2 regions of the Pelagibacterium nitratireducens genome follow, and region 2 is predicted to be linked to the other one. Evidence: riboswitches for the same ligand, from Rfam matches in the RefSeq annotation. Region 2 holds a riboswitch; the other holds the start of a gene.

Region 1 (7,303 bases), 850 kb from region 2:
TCCCGTCCGCATGATGGTCTTGGTTTCGAGCCCTTCAAGGTGGGTGACCTCGGCCACGGCCTCCTGCAGTGCGAGCTGGATTTCGGCCAGTGCAGGAATAGGGACCGTCACAGGCAAATCGTCGTCGAGAACGTGATCTTCGCGCACGTAAGCGTGGGCCAGAACGTAGTCGCCCAAGGACTGAGAGTTGCGCAGGCCGGCACAGTGGCCGAGCATCAGCCAGGCATGTGGACGCAGAACGGCGATGTGGTCTGTCGCCGTTTTGGCGTTGGAGGGGCCGACGCCGATATTGATCATCGTGATGCCACGTCCGTTCGGCGCGGTCAGGTGATAAGCGGGCATCTGGGGCTGGCGGGCCGGGAGCGTGCCTTCAGTGCCGCCGCCGAGCCGGGAGTTGGTGGTTATCACATTGCCCGGTTCGACAAAGCTTTCATAGAATTCGTGGCCTTCGCTCATCCACTGATGGGCGAGGCGGGTGAATTCCTCAATATAGAACTGGTAGTTGGTAAAGATCACGAAATTCTGGAAGTGATCGGGGACCGTGCCGGTGTAGTGGTTGAGTCGGTGCAGCGAATAATCGACGCGCGGTCCGGTGAAAGCGGCAAGCGGGTAGGGGCCGCCCGAGGGCGGAATGAAGGTGCCATTGGCGATCTCGTCATCCATATGCGCCAGATCGGGGACATCAAACAGATCGCGCAGCGGCACGCCGATATCGAGGAGCGTGTCGCCTTCGACCCGTTCCTTGGGATCGACGGCGAAATGAAGCGGAATGGGGGTTTCAGACTCCCCGACCTCTATTTTGCCGCCGTGGTTCTTGAGGATCAGCGAGAAGTTCTCGATCAGGTATTTGTGAAAAAGCGCCGGCTGGGTCAGCGTCGTCTGGTAGAGGCCGGGGCTGTGCAGGAAACCATAGGCGAGACGCGAACTGGCCTGCTGCTGGAAACTGGTGGAAAGGACCTGCACCTTGGGGTAGTGGGCCCGGATTTTGCCCGGTGGCACCTGGCCCTTGGTGAGGTTGAGCAGATGGTCGCGGATGAAGCCCGTGTTGCGATCATAGATTTCGCAGACATACTCCCAGGCCTTGACCGGATCGGAGAAGGATTTCAGCGGTATGGCGGGCGGAGTGATGAGTTTCATGCGCTAGTCCTGTTCTTGTTTTTGGTTTTAACCCCAAGGCATGCCAGTTTCGGCTTCGCCGTGCAATGCTCTGCGATCCAATCAGCATTTTATCACAGTTCGGTGATTGGGCCTTTTGTCGCCGCAATGGCACCCGATATTGAAGGTGTCTGCTGGACTGGCAAACGAGCCCATGCACTAGCGGACACAAGCTTCCGCTGTAGTCCCCCAAGCCCTCAACAGCGCGGCGGAAGCGTTTATGGAGACCGCAGTCGTCCGCCCGGCGCTGCGGTCTCTTCTTATCTGGTGGGGTAGGCCGCCTTCATGTCGTGGACCGACCGCCGAATGATCTCTTCGAGAACATCAAAGTCGATATCGGCCAACTTCTTGATATAGAGACAGGATTTTCCCATGGAGTGCTTGCCCAGCCTGGCCATGAGGGATTCATAGTTCGAGAATCCAGGCATCACGTAGAGCGTGAGATTTGCCTTGCGGGGCGAAAATCCGGTGATGGGCCAATCGGCGGGTTTTTTGGTCGTATTGACGTAGGTGTAGGTGCCGAAGCCAACGATCGAGGAACCCCACAGGACGGGTTCGGCACCGGTTACCGTGCGCATCATTTCGACGATGGTCCAGCAGTCCTGCCGCTTCTGATCGGTTTCGACAGCGTCGATGAATTGGGAAACTTTCCGGTCGGTTGGGCGGGTCTTGAGTTCTGACATGGCACGCGGTTCCTATTTGAAACGCACGAGGGTTTCGGGATTGGCCTCGCCATCATACTGCGCATCGACCTCGTAGCGGATAAGTACGAACTGACCCTCATCGAAGGTCCAGGTTCCCGCTGAGAAAGCGTCGCCAAGGCCGCGCCAAAGGGCGTGAGAGGTGATGGTCATGCTGTCGGGGTCAAATTCGGAATTGGTAAGCAACAGCTGGGTGCCGTAGCCTGTCATCGGCATATCGAGGACCGCGCCCTCGAAATCATCATTTTCATACACGACGTCGAACTGGGGCGTGGCAAAGGCCACCGGCACCAAGCCCTCATACTCGGTTTCGAGATAGTACATGTGGTTGACGTTGTAAGCGCCAGAACCGCAGAAGAATTTGTAGAGTGTGGCGGTCTGTGGGGTGTCCGAATATTCGGGCTCCCAGCTCAGATCCCAACTCTCGTTCGCGTAATATTCCGCGGCGGCGGAGTCTTCGAGCCCATAGCACAGTTCGGGAAAGCTCTGTGAAAAACGCGCAAAGGCGTCTTTTTCGCTTCCGGCTTCCTGCTGCGCGAAGCCGATCGCCGGTAAGGCGCTTATAAGGATGGCTGCTATTGCAAATCGGGTGTTTCGCACGGTTGGGCCTTTCCTGAAACAGGTGCATAGAGTGCCGGAAAACGGTGTTCTCTCAAAGCGGGAAGTTCCCGTTGCGACACGATCCAAAGTTGTGCTACCCATCGAGTCGTTCGACAGGGGTGCTCCGTATGGCCGGGGCTGAGAGGACGGCGCAAAGCCATCTAACCCTAAAGCTGATCTGGATAATACCAGCGGAGCGAGGCGAAGATGAAGTGCGGCGCACAACTCTCCCTTTATGTCATGGCGGACGATTTCGTTCGCGTAATTCTGTCCTCTCTCGACGCAATTGCGCCCTATAGGGACCGCTTGCGCATAGAGACCGACGATATCTCGACGCTTGTCGTCGGTCCGCCAGAGTTGATTTTTCCAACCATGCGCGAATTGTTCGTTGCGGCAGCGCGGAGCGGGCATCATGTGGCGATGCATGCCACCATCTCGCGCGGGTGTCCGGGAGAACCGGACATGGACATCTGCTCGCCCGAGCAGCCGTCGGCTTTCGATGAAGACCTTGAAAGGCGCAAGACGCACGCGGCGCAGGCCGTGACCGATGCGCCCTCGACTGGCCAGCGGGTTACCGTGCAGTTTTCGCTCTATCCACTGGGCCCGGCCGATTACATGGACGAAATCTACGGCTGCATCGATTTCCTGAAAGCCTCGCCGGTGTTCGACAGGGCGAAGAACTATTGCACAAGGTTGGCCGGCGACGCCGGGCCCGTTTTTGAGGCCCTTTCGCAGGCATGGCTCAGTTTCGGCGACCCGAGTGCACATGTCGCGATCGATCTGACCGCTTCGGCCAACAGCCCGTCCAAGGACGCCGCTGCGTAACTTGTCCGTGGGGCGCGGCCCCGCGGCGCTTTTTCCGACATCGTTATCAAAGGAGGACAGCAAATGTCCGATTTCGCTTCGCATTCGTGGCGCTGGACGCTGCGCGAAACCCTTGTCGTTGCCGTTTTCGGCGCCGCGTTCGCCGTGTTGTATCTGGCCTGGGTTCAGGTCTGGCTGGTCAGTCAGGCAGCGTTCGGGCCGGTGACCATGGATGTCTTCATGGGGTTCTGGTTCTCTGCCTCCATCGTTGCCGCCGCCATCGTCCGCAAACCCGGGGTGGCGCTGATGGCCGAGGTGCTCGCGGCCGGGGTCGAGATACTGCTGGGCAGTCCGGCGGGCATCGGTCTGCTGATCGCCGCAGTTGTGCAGGGGCTGGGGGCGGAACTGGTTTTTGCGGCGCTGGGCTGGAAGCACTACCGGCTGCCGGTGCTGATCGCTGCGGGGATGGGCGCTTCGGTGACGAGCTTTGTCTATAACTGGTTCCTGTTCGACTACGGCGCGCTTGAGCCCTGGCTGGTTGGGGCCATGTTTGTCATCCGGCTTGTCAGCGGGGCCGTGTTGGCTGGGGTTGTGGGTCACCTGATTGTCGAGGCTCTCTATCGTACGGGCGTGCTCAGAGGGCTGCGCATCGATATCGAGCGTCGCGGCGCTGGATTTGCGGCGCAGGCAGCCCAATGACCATGGCGCAATGGGAGGGGGTATCGATCCGATATCCCTTCGCCACCGACGATGCGGTGGGGCCGGTCGATATCGATGTCGAGCAGGGAGAGCGCGTTCTTGTGCTCGGACCGTCGGGCTCGGGGAAATCTTCGCTCATGCTTGCGCTGACGGGGCTGATTCCGAATGCCGTTCCGGCGATCGTTGCGGGGTGGATCAAACTGAATGGCGCCGACGTTGCCAGTCGCAGTGCGGCCCAATGGGCCGATACGGTGGCGCAATATTTCCAGAACGCAGACGAAACACTGTGCGGCATGCGTGTGGGTGAGGAGATTGCCTTTGCGCTGGAGAACCAGGGAATGGATCCGGCAACGATCACCGCGCGAACTGCTGACGTTCTCGATCGGCTCGGTTTGCCGCAGGCGTGGCAGGGCCGGCGCAGTTCTACGCTGTCCGGCGGCGAGCGCCAGCTCGTCGCACTGGCTTCGGTGCTGGCGCAGGAGACACCGGTTCTGATCGCCGACGAGCCAACCTCGCATCTGAGCCCGGCGGCGACCGCCAAGGTGCATGGTCTGCTGTCGGAGCGGGAGACGTTTGACGCTGTGGTGGTCATCGACCATCGGCTCGACGGGTTGATCGACGCTATCGACCGCGTTGTGGTGCTTGGCGAGGACGGCGCAGTGCTGGCGGATATGCCGCCGGGGCCGCTGTTTCGGGAGCGCGGGCAGGACCTTGTGCAAGCCGGTATCTGGCGGCCCGGCTTTTCGGCGCTCGATGACATGCTCGGCGCGATCGGGCTTGCCGCCGAGCAGGCCCCGCTGTCCTTTGCGGATGTGCTGGCACCATTCGATCCAGGTGTCGGCGATGATGCGGCCGTAGCGGCGGCCGGTGTCGTTGCGCAGCGATACATAGAGCAGCGCATCAGCGTTCCCTCGGCGGGCGGCAAGGTTGTTGCGTCCCTCAGGCAGGCCGATTGCGCCCCGCCAATGGGGCGCGCTGTTCTCAAGGACATAGATCTCGACATCCGAGAGGGGGAGATTGTGGGGCTGATCGGACCCAATGGGGCGGGCAAGACGACACTGGCGGCGAGCCTGGCCGGCGTGCTGCGGTTGCGCGCGGGGCATCGGGAGGGGCCAATGGCAGGCATCGCCTTCCAGAACCCGGAGGCCCAGCTTGTGGCGGCGAGCGTGCGGGAGGAAATTCTGGGGGCGATGGACGGGGGCGGGGATTGCCAGGCTGTGCTTGAGCAATGGGGGCTTGCCGGGTTTGCAGAGCGGCATCCGTTCGAGCTCTCGTTCGGACAGAAGCGCCGGCTGGCGCTGGCGAGCCTGGATGCAGGTGGGCGTTGGCCGTTCGTGGTCTTCGATGAACCGTTTTCGGGACTGGACGCTGCGGGGGCGGCGATGGTTGCAGAGCATCTTCTTGCGCTGAAGGAAAAGGGGAAGGGCGTGGTGCTCGTCACGCACGACATGGACATGGCGGTGAAGCTGTGTGACCGGATCGCGGTGATCGCCGATGGCGGGATACTGGCCGAAGGCAAGCCCCTGGACATTCTGGGCGATGCCGCCGTGACGGAGGCGGCGGGGCTTGCGCGGCCGACTTTTGCGCCGGTGCTCGACTGGCTGGAGCGGGTGGGATTGGCGGCGCGGATGCGGGCGGCGGGGTGAGGCGGGATGGCTGTGCTGAATGAGAGGTTTTCGGGCGCACCGCTCGGACGGCTCAATCCGCTGACGGTGTTCGCCGTCTGCCTGGTGTTTTTCGTCGGGGTGGCGTCGTCGTTCGATCCGCTGTTCCAGGTGTCAGTGATTGGCGTTGTCGTGTTGGTGCTTGTCGGTATTCAGCGGGTACCCGTCCTGCTTCTTTTGGCGTTGATGGTGCCGTTCATTCTGTTCGGCATGGGATTTGTCACGACCAATCTGCTGTTTCGCCAGGATAGTGATTTTGCCATGCATATCGTGGGCGGGGATAATGGCGGTGCGGCCCTCTCGGCAGGGCTGACCTTGAGCCTGCGGGCATTGGCGATCGGGACGATTTCGATCCTGTTTGCGCTCAGCGTCGATCCGGGGGCGTTCGTGCGGGCGCTGATCGCGTATCTGAAATTTCCTGTGCGGCTTGGTTATGCGCTGTTCGTGGCGATGCAACTGGTTCCCGATCTTTTGGCCGAGGCGGCTCAGATGCGTATGGCGCGGGCAATGCGGGCCGGTAGGCCCATACGGCGTATTTCTGGGCCATGCGAGATGGCGGCGCTGGCCGTGCCGTTGCTGGCCTTCGCGGTGCGGCGGGCCGGACGGTCGGCGATTGCCATGGAGGCGCGGGGGTTCGGGGGGACGCGGGCACGCACTATGGTGGGCGTGCCGGGGTTTTCTTGGGCCGACCCGGCGTTCCTGATCGCCGGATCGGGTGTTCTTGTGGCGTTGCGGCTCGTTCAGCCCTCGGCTTGAGGGGTTTCGGGAGCCGCATCGGTTGCAGGAGCAGAGGGCGTGACCCGCGGATCGCCCCGACGCTGCGGCGTCAGTTTTTCGAGCTGGGTCTGGTCAAGGCTTCCGACAAAGGTCTCGAAGGTCGGTTGGAGCGTTTCGAGGGCTTCGGCGCGGGCGGTGGTCATGGCAACCATGCCGGCGAAACGGGCGACCAGATCGGGCTGGGCGGCGTCGTCTTCGGCGACTGGAGCGATTTCGTCGCGGGCGGCCTGAACGTCGTCATAGGCGCCAAGGGCTGCGGCACGGAGATCTTCGAGCAGTGCCTTCTGGTCATCTGTCAAATCGAGCAGATGGGTGAGCCGGACGACGGCGATATCGATCGCTTCGGCGCCACGGTCAGACAGGAACATTTCTCCAAGACCGCCGCCCTGACGGAAATGGCCCATCGGGTTGTCGCCGCCAGGGCGGAAGCTGCGTGCACCATCACCGTGAATTTGATGAACGCCGGTGTCGCGGGCGCCGCCGAAGGGTTGAGCGATGGCCGGAGCAAGCGTTGCGGCTCCGATCGAGGCGGCAGCGATGGTTATGATCGCGGTCCGTTTCAGATTTTTCATGTGTCGTCTCCTTTGCATGGGCGGCACAGCTTTTGCGCCGGTGGGAGGAGACTAGGGGATGCAAACTCACGGCAGGCTGTCCGGCAGATGAAATGTTGGACAGGATGGTAAGGCAAAAAAAGGGCCGGGGATTACCCAGCCCTTCTCCATCTTTTTTCGCGCTTTGGATCAGTTTGCCCATTCGCCCTTGCGGAAGACGGGGACGCGTTCGCCGTCCTGAGTGATGCCGTCAATGTCCATTTCGCCCGATCCGATCATCCAGTCGATGTGGATAAGGCTCGAGTTGCCGCCCTTTTCGGCGACTTCATCTTCGCTCAGCTTGTCGCCATCG
Region 2 (7,303 bases):
TCATCGTCATCATCATCGCGGCCGCCACCCCAGCCGCCGTGGTCGTCATCGTCATCATCATCGCGGCCGCCACCCCAGCCACCGCCGTGGTCGTCATCGTCATCATCATCGCGGCCGCCGCCCCAGCCGCCGCCGTGGTCATTGCCTCCACCGTGATGACCGCCACCGCCGTGATGGCCGCCCCCGCCGTGGTGGCCGCCCCCGCCGTGGTGGCCGCCCCCGCCGTGGTGGTGGCCGCCGCCATTACCGCCGCCATTACCGCCGCCATTGCCAGCGCCGCCGTTGCCGCCGTTACCGCCATTGCCCTCGCCACCGTTGCCAGTACCGCCATTACCACCGTTGCCAGTTCCGCCGTTACCACCGTTGCCAGTGCCGCCGTTACCGCCGTTGCCAGTGCCGCCGTTACCACCATTCCCGCTGCCACCATTGCCGGCGCCACCGCCATTGCCCGTGTTGTCGTCATCGCGGTTGCGGTTACGATCATAATTGCGTTCATCATCGTCTTCATCGGCGTTCGATGAGCCAATCGCTGCAACAGGGATCTGATCGATACACATGGCAGCGGCGATCTCGAGAAGCTGCAGTTGAGCTCCAGCATCGACATCCATCGCAATTGCAAGTGTTACGACCGCATCAGCCGCCTCGATGCAGATCGGCTGTGGCACAACCGCGCCGTTGCCGGCTTGCGCAATCGAAAGTGCAAGTTGGACAATGTCGGCATCCCGAGCGGCGCCGGGAGCGCGTGAATCGAGAAACGACTGAACAACAAGATCGCACTGCCCGATCTCGGTTTCCAATGAGACGGGACAGAGACTCGCCGCTCCGGCAACTGTCAAAACCTGCTGCGCCTGAACCGGAAAAATGCTACTCAACAGCGCGCCGGCGGCAAGTGCCGTGCTGGCGACATACGCAAACTTCTTAGTCATGATGGATCGATCCCACAAGGTTAACTGAACGTTAACTTGCGAAACTACTTGCGGAGACCTGAGCGCAACGTGACTTTTCTCAAATAAACGACTTTAAATTATCGCGCTCCAATATGAGCAGCCACGGGTCGTCCCCGGCGCTGTCCACCTCGATGCAGATCTCCCGCGCCTCCGCACGGTTTGAAGTGCCGATCGTTTTCCCCTGAACCAGTTCCAGACCATCGAGCCCATAGCGCAACCCCAACGAACGGGCAAAGCGGGTCCGTCCGAGCGGATAGACCGAAACGCGCGCGCCGACATCGATCTCAAACCGGATCGAACCGGAAACGCCCAGCGCCAGGTCGTATCCGTCTATCAAGATGATCCGCCGCTCGGCCGCATGACGTGCAACCGCATGCAGCGCCGCCAGCGTGTGATCGAACCGCCCGCCGGTCATTCCCAGCGCCAGCGTCACCGGCGCGCGCGTCGAATAGAGACATTTCTCGAAATCGGTGGTGTCCTGTTCGGACAATGCCAGGATCCTGGTTTCAGCCGGAAACCGTGTCCGGTCGGAAACCGAGTCCATGTCCCCGATCACGGCATCGGGCACCAGCCCCGCCGCCATCAATATGTCCCCGCCCCTGTCAGCGCCCACCAGCCCCGCAGCCTGTTTGGCCAGCGCGGCCAGCATGCCGGGGTCGACCTCTCCTCCGCCAACGATCAGCAAAGGACCTTCGAACACCATTGGCGTCCCGTTTTCCCCCGCGCCGTCTTGCACTGGACCTTGCACGCCTATAGTGTCGCCTCGTCTCGCTGGGGTGTCCGTCCGAAAGGATGGGCTGAGAAAAACCCATAGAACCTGAACCAGGTCATGCTGGCGGAGGAAGTTCGAGATGGCAAGAGCCACCGATGGCTCTTCCATTTGAAATCTTTCCCCTAATCCATGGCCGCAAACTTGGCTCGGCGCCAGCAAAACCATTGGTTTTGCACGCCCCAACAATGAGGAAACTCATGATCGCTTCCGTAAGGACGAGCCTGTGCGCGGTTGTGCTCGGAGCGCTCGCGCTCCCGGCCATCGCCCAGGACAATCCAACGCTCACCGTTTACACCTACGACGCCTTTGCCGCCGATTGGGGCCCCGGCCCTGCGCTCAAGCAAGGCTTTGAGGCCCAGTGTGAGTGCACACTCGATTTCGTTTCGGCCAATGATTCAATCTCGGCCCTGCGCCGCGCCCAGCTTGAGGGCGATGCGACTGATGCCGACATCATTTTAGGGCTCGATACCGCCACCATCGGAGAAGGCAAGGCGACCGGCCTGTTCACCGAGCACCAGCTCGACCTTCCCGATTTCGACATCCCGCTCGAATGGACCGACGATGTCTTTGTCCCCTTCGACTACGGCTATTTCGCCTTTGTCTACGACAGCCAGTCCCTCTCGACACCGCCCACAAGCTTTGAGGAACTGATCGCGTTGCCCGACGATTTCAAGATCGTCATTCAGGATCCCCGCTCGTCCACCCCCGGGCTTGGCCTGATCCTTTGGATCAAGGCGCTTTATGGCGAGGGGGCCGTCGATATCTGGGAGGGCCTCGCGCCGCACGTTCTTACGGTCACCAGCGGCTGGTCGGAATCCTACGACCTGTTCCTCTCGGGAGAAGCCGATATGGTGCTCTCCTACACCACCTCACCCGCCTATCACCTCATTGCCGAGGATGAAGACCGCTATCGCGCCGCCAGGTTCGACGCGGGCCATTACACCCAGATCGAAGTCGCCGGCATCCTGGCCTCCAGCCCCAATCAGGAGCTGGCCCGCGACTTCCTCGCCTATCTCGTTACCCCCGAGGGGCAGGCTCCGTTGCCCGAAACCAACTGGATGTATCCAGTGCTCGAACCCCAAGGCGGGCTCAATCCCGGCTTTGCCGAAATGATCGATCCCCAACCCGCGCTTCTGCTCGACGCCGAGGAGGTCACCGCCAACACCCGGGCGTGGATCGAGGAAGCCTTTTCGACGCTGAGGTAAAAAATTGGCCGGGATTCCCTCCAACTGGCGTCCCGGCCGTCGTTACGTCGGCGCATCGGTTGCCGCCACCGTCGCCTTGCTCATCGCTGCCCTGCTGATCGCCCTTTGGGTGGCCGGGCAGCGCTTTGCGACCACCGGCTCCAGCGTCACCGACATCGGCTATCTGCTGGCAACCTCGGCCACTCAGGCCGCCCTTTCAACGGTTCTGTCGATCCTGACCGGCATGGCGCTGGCCTGGACACTCGACCGACTGCGCTTTGCCGGCAGGAGCATCGTCATCGGCCTGCTTTCGACGGCGCTGGTCATGCCCTCCCTCGTCATCGTTTCGGGCCTGCTCGCCATCTGGGGCCGCAATGGCTGGGTCAATGTCCTGCTCGCCCCGCTGGGGCTGGAAACCGGCTCTTCGATCTTCGGGCTCGGCGGCATCATTGCGGCCCACGTCGTTCTCAATGGCGCCTTTTCCGCCCGCATCTTCATCGACAGGCTGGCCGCCATCCCCTCCGAAAAGCTCAAGCTCGGCCGCAGCCTGGGGTTGGGCCCGCTCCAGCGCTTCACTATAATCGATTTGCCCACCCTCGCCGCCTCGATCCCCGGTGTGGCCGCCACCATCTTTCTTTTGTGCTTCACAAGCTTTCCCATCGTCCTCACCCTGGGGGGCGGGCCGGCCAACCAGACCCTCGAAGTGGCCATTTATCAGGCCGTACGTCTCGATTTCGATCTCGGCGCCGCCGTCAGCCTCGCCATCGTGCAACTGGTCGTCTGCGCGGCCATCATCATCCCCGCCTCGACCCTCTCGCCTGCCGCCAGCCTGTTCGGTGCCCAAAGCCATATCCACTGGCCCGAACGCCGCTGGCTCGCCGCTGCGCAGCGGGTCGTGCTCGCCATCCTTCTCGCCGGCTTTCTTGCCCCCCTGATCGCGGTTCTCGCCGAAGGCTTCGGAGCCATCGCAAATGTTCTGGTCCAAGCCACTTTCTGGCAGGCCGCTCTGACCAGTCTGGTGATCGGCACGCTCAGCGCGCTGCTCGCCATCGCCCTGGGCCTTGCCCTTGGCATGGCCCGCGCCTTGCAGGCCAGAGGTTCGCTCTGGCGCGCCGTGCTCGGCTTTCCGGTCTTTGCCTACCTCGCCGTCCCCGCTGTTGTGCTCTCGCTGGGCTTTTTCCTGCTCGCCCGGCTCACCGGCCTTGCCCCCGCCGCCGTCGCTCCGATTGTTTTGATCCTGGCCAACGCGCTTTTGGCCCTGCCCTTCGTCTTTGCCACCATCGCCCCGCCGCTCGAAGCGCTCACCCGGCGTCACCATCGCGTCATCCGCGCGCTCGGCATCTCGTCTTTCAGGCAATGGAGTCGCATCGAATGGCCCCTGCTCGGCCAGCCCGTCGGCTACGCCCTGGCCATCGCGTTTGTCTTTTCGCTGGGCGATCTGGGCGTCATATCGCTGTTCGGAACGTCCGAATTTTCCACCCTTCCCTGGCTGATGTATCGTGCCCTGGGCGCCTATCGCACCAATGACGCCGAGGCCATCGCAGCGGTACTGCTGATTGTCAGCGTCGCCGCCTTCATCCTCATCCCCAAACTGTTCGAGAAGCTGACAAATGCTCGAAATTGACCGGCTGACCTTCAGCTATGACGGCGGCGACACCGGCTTTGCCTTCGACATGCGTATCGGACCCGGCGAGATCGCCGGTCTGGTCGGCCCTTCGGGCGCCGGCAAATCGACCCTGTTCGACCTGATCGCCGGCTTTCTCGAACCGATCTCGGGCGATATTGCGCTTTCCGGCCGCTCGATATTGGGCCAGCCGCCCGAAGACCGGCCTGTTTCCATCCTGTTTCAATCGGACAATCTGTTCGACCACCTCTCCACCGGCGCCAACGTTGCGCTGGGCCTGGGCAGCGCCGCCAGGGCGACAGACGAAAGGGTGACCGAAGCCCTCGCCCAGATGGGCCTTTCGGCCATGATCGGGCGTCGTGCCGCGCAACTTTCGGGCGGCCAGAAGCAACGCGTCGCGCTGGCCCGCACCCTTTTGCGCAACCGGCCCGTCCTGCTGCTCGATGAACCCTTTACCGGCCTGGACAACCAAACCGCCGCCCCCATCCGCGATCTTGTCCGGCATATGGTGCGCGCCAACAATTGGCACGCCATCGTGGTTTCCCATCAGTCCCAAGACATAGAAACCATGGCCGACAGCACATACCGGATCGAAAACGGCCGCACGAAATTGATCTGAAGCGGTTCTACCCGCCCGCCGCCTCGGCTGGAGTGTCCTCCTCGACCACCGGTTCGGCGTCGGTCCCCGACGCGGCATCGAGCGCGGACCACGCCTCTAGAACATCGTCAAAGATCGCATCACCATCTTCGCCCTTTTCGAGGGTCAGAATAGCGCGGCGGCCGGTACCATAGACCATGGCCAGATCGATCCATTCGCGGTTCTCGAGCAGGTTGAGGTTGTTTTCGACGTCGAGGTCGCTGGCGCTCGACAGCGCGAACAGAAACGAGTTGCCCACGATGCGCGCCGATGCCCCTGTCAGCGGCTGGCCCTGCACCAATTCCTCGTTCTTGAGCAGAACGCCCGGCAGATTGGCAATCGATCCGCCCACAAAGCTGTCGGAAACCGTGAAATTGACTTCCATGAGGTGGCTGGCCGGCAGGTTGTCGTCCGCATTGCGGCGCAACAACACTTCAACATCCAGATTACGTGCCGGAATCGAGGCCTCGGCGACGATGGTTGGGTGTCCCAACTCGTCGGTCCCGCGCGACCATTCAACGCCGCCCGTATAAGGCACGGCGCCCGCTGCTCCGCCGGCCTGCTCCTCGAGCAGCAATGACTGTGGCCCTTCGGTGGCCGCTATTGCGGCACCGGGCTCGTCCTCACCATCACCGTCCGCACTCGGGGGCGTTTCAGCTTCCGCCGGCAGTCGGTCCTCGAAAGTGACCTCGGGTTCCGTCGGTGCTGTCGAGGGCGTTTCGGTTTCGGTGAAGGGAAGCTCCTCGCCCGGCATGGGTGAACCGTCCACTTCGCCTTCCGTGCTCGGCACATCCGGCGTGGTGTTGACAGCGGCCGGCGTTTCGGCCGGAGCCGGCTCTTGCGGCACGTCCGCATCGGCGACTTCGGTCGTCTCGGGCGCATCGTTCTGGGCAAAGATGGCATTGAGGTCGACAAACCCTTCCCGCCAGGCCCAATACCCCGCCAGGCCGCCACCACCAAGAAGCAGGACGGAAATCAGAAGGAAGATCGTAAAGGCGCCAAAGCCGCCCCGCCGCTCGGGATTGTCATCGTCGCCGGTTTCGTTGTGAGCTTCGGCTGCGGCGCCGCCCTCCGCCTCATCGGCACCGGTTGCTTCGCCACGCGCTTCGCGGTCGAGCGCTGCAATCGCCCGGTCGATGGCGACCTGCGCATCGGAAACTTCCGGACGTGCCAGAATGCCGGGCTCGAGTTCAACCTCACGAACGCTCGACATCGCCGGCTCCGGCTGAGCGACCGCCTCCTGCGTCCCACTCAGCGGACGTCCGTGCAGATCGACCAGCGGTGCACCGCTCCGGGGCTGGGCGTCAGCCTCCGAAACTATGAAATGCTTTTCCTCGGCTTCCGAAGCGGCATGGTCCTCCGGTTCGGCCACCGGCACAAACGGGACGATCCGCTCATCGCCTTCGGGCTCGGTCGTCGACGGCTCGGTATCTTCGGGTTCACCCGCGGCCCGTTCCGCAGAAGCGATGATGTCCTCGATCGAACCAGGCCGGAACGATTCAGTTTCGGGCTCGGGCTCGGGCTGGTCAACCGTTTCGACGGTCTCGTTCTCGACGGTTGAAGAACCGTCCTCGTCCGGCGAAAACATCGGAGCAGGCTCGGCCGAAAACTGATCGTCGTCCGCAGGCCCCTCCTCCGCATCGCCTTCCCGCCACTCGGGCTCCGCCGCAGCCACTTCGGGCTCGTCCACCCCGGGTTCGACGGTTTCGACTTCAGTCATCTCGGGCTCGGCGACAAAATCGTCGGCCGGAGGTGAAACAAAGCCGTCGCTTTCGATATCGGCGGGCTCGATTTCAGGCTCTGGCTCAGCTTCGTCCACGGCCACAGCGTCGTCGCGGTCATCGAACGCCGCGACCGGCTCACCGGTCACATCCTCGACTTCGGAGAAATCCTCGGACTGATCTTCAGGCTCGGTTTCCTCGACAGCCCGGAACCGTCCCAGAAGACGCTCGGTCGCTTCGTGCTCGACCTCACGAATGCAATCTTCGAGGTTGAGCCGGTGGGTCGTGATCTCGCGAGCAGGCAAGGGCGGATCGATGGCGCGCAATTGCGCTACAAGTGCACTGCGCGCCTTTTCGTAAACCGCCCGGCGATTTGCCCCGGTATTGTCGGGCAGGGCATCGATCGCCTTGCGCAAGA

What was found. Region 2 has a riboswitch for thiamine pyrophosphate ahead of thiB (thiamine ABC transporter substrate binding subunit). Riboswitches for the same ligand answer to the same signal wherever they lie in the genome.
Region 1: another riboswitch for thiamine pyrophosphate. It lies ahead of V6617_RS08975 (YkoF family thiamine/hydroxymethylpyrimidine-binding protein); the one in region 2 lies ahead of thiB (thiamine ABC transporter substrate binding subunit).

The regions. Positions count from the first base shown of each region.
Region 1 covers NZ_CP146275.1:1,783,582-1,790,884, forward strand. The annotation lists gene V6617_RS08960 (AMP nucleosidase) at 1-1,137, opposite strand, end outside; gene V6617_RS08965 (DUF1801 domain-containing protein) at 1,416-1,838, opposite strand; gene V6617_RS08970 (DUF1176 domain-containing protein) at 1,851-2,456, opposite strand; TPP riboswitch at 2,562-2,673, shown strand; gene V6617_RS08975 (YkoF family thiamine/hydroxymethylpyrimidine-binding protein) at 2,664-3,281, shown strand; gene V6617_RS08980 (ECF transporter S component) at 3,345-3,959, shown strand; gene V6617_RS08985 (ABC transporter ATP-binding protein) at 3,956-5,605, shown strand; gene V6617_RS08990 (energy-coupling factor transporter transmembrane component T) at 5,612-6,379, shown strand; gene V6617_RS08995 (Spy/CpxP family protein refolding chaperone) at 6,364-6,972, opposite strand; gene V6617_RS09000 (aminopeptidase) at 7,141-7,303, opposite strand, start outside.
Region 2 covers NZ_CP146275.1:929,156-936,458, reverse strand. The annotation lists gene V6617_RS04765 (hypothetical protein) at 1-521, shown strand, start outside; gene V6617_RS04760 (thiamine diphosphokinase) at 1,006-1,650, opposite strand; TPP riboswitch at 1,710-1,808, shown strand; gene thiB (thiamine ABC transporter substrate binding subunit) at 1,905-2,924, shown strand; gene V6617_RS04750 (hypothetical protein) at 2,929-4,527, shown strand; gene V6617_RS04745 (ATP-binding cassette domain-containing protein) at 4,514-5,146, shown strand; gene V6617_RS04740 (hypothetical protein) at 5,154-7,303, opposite strand, start outside.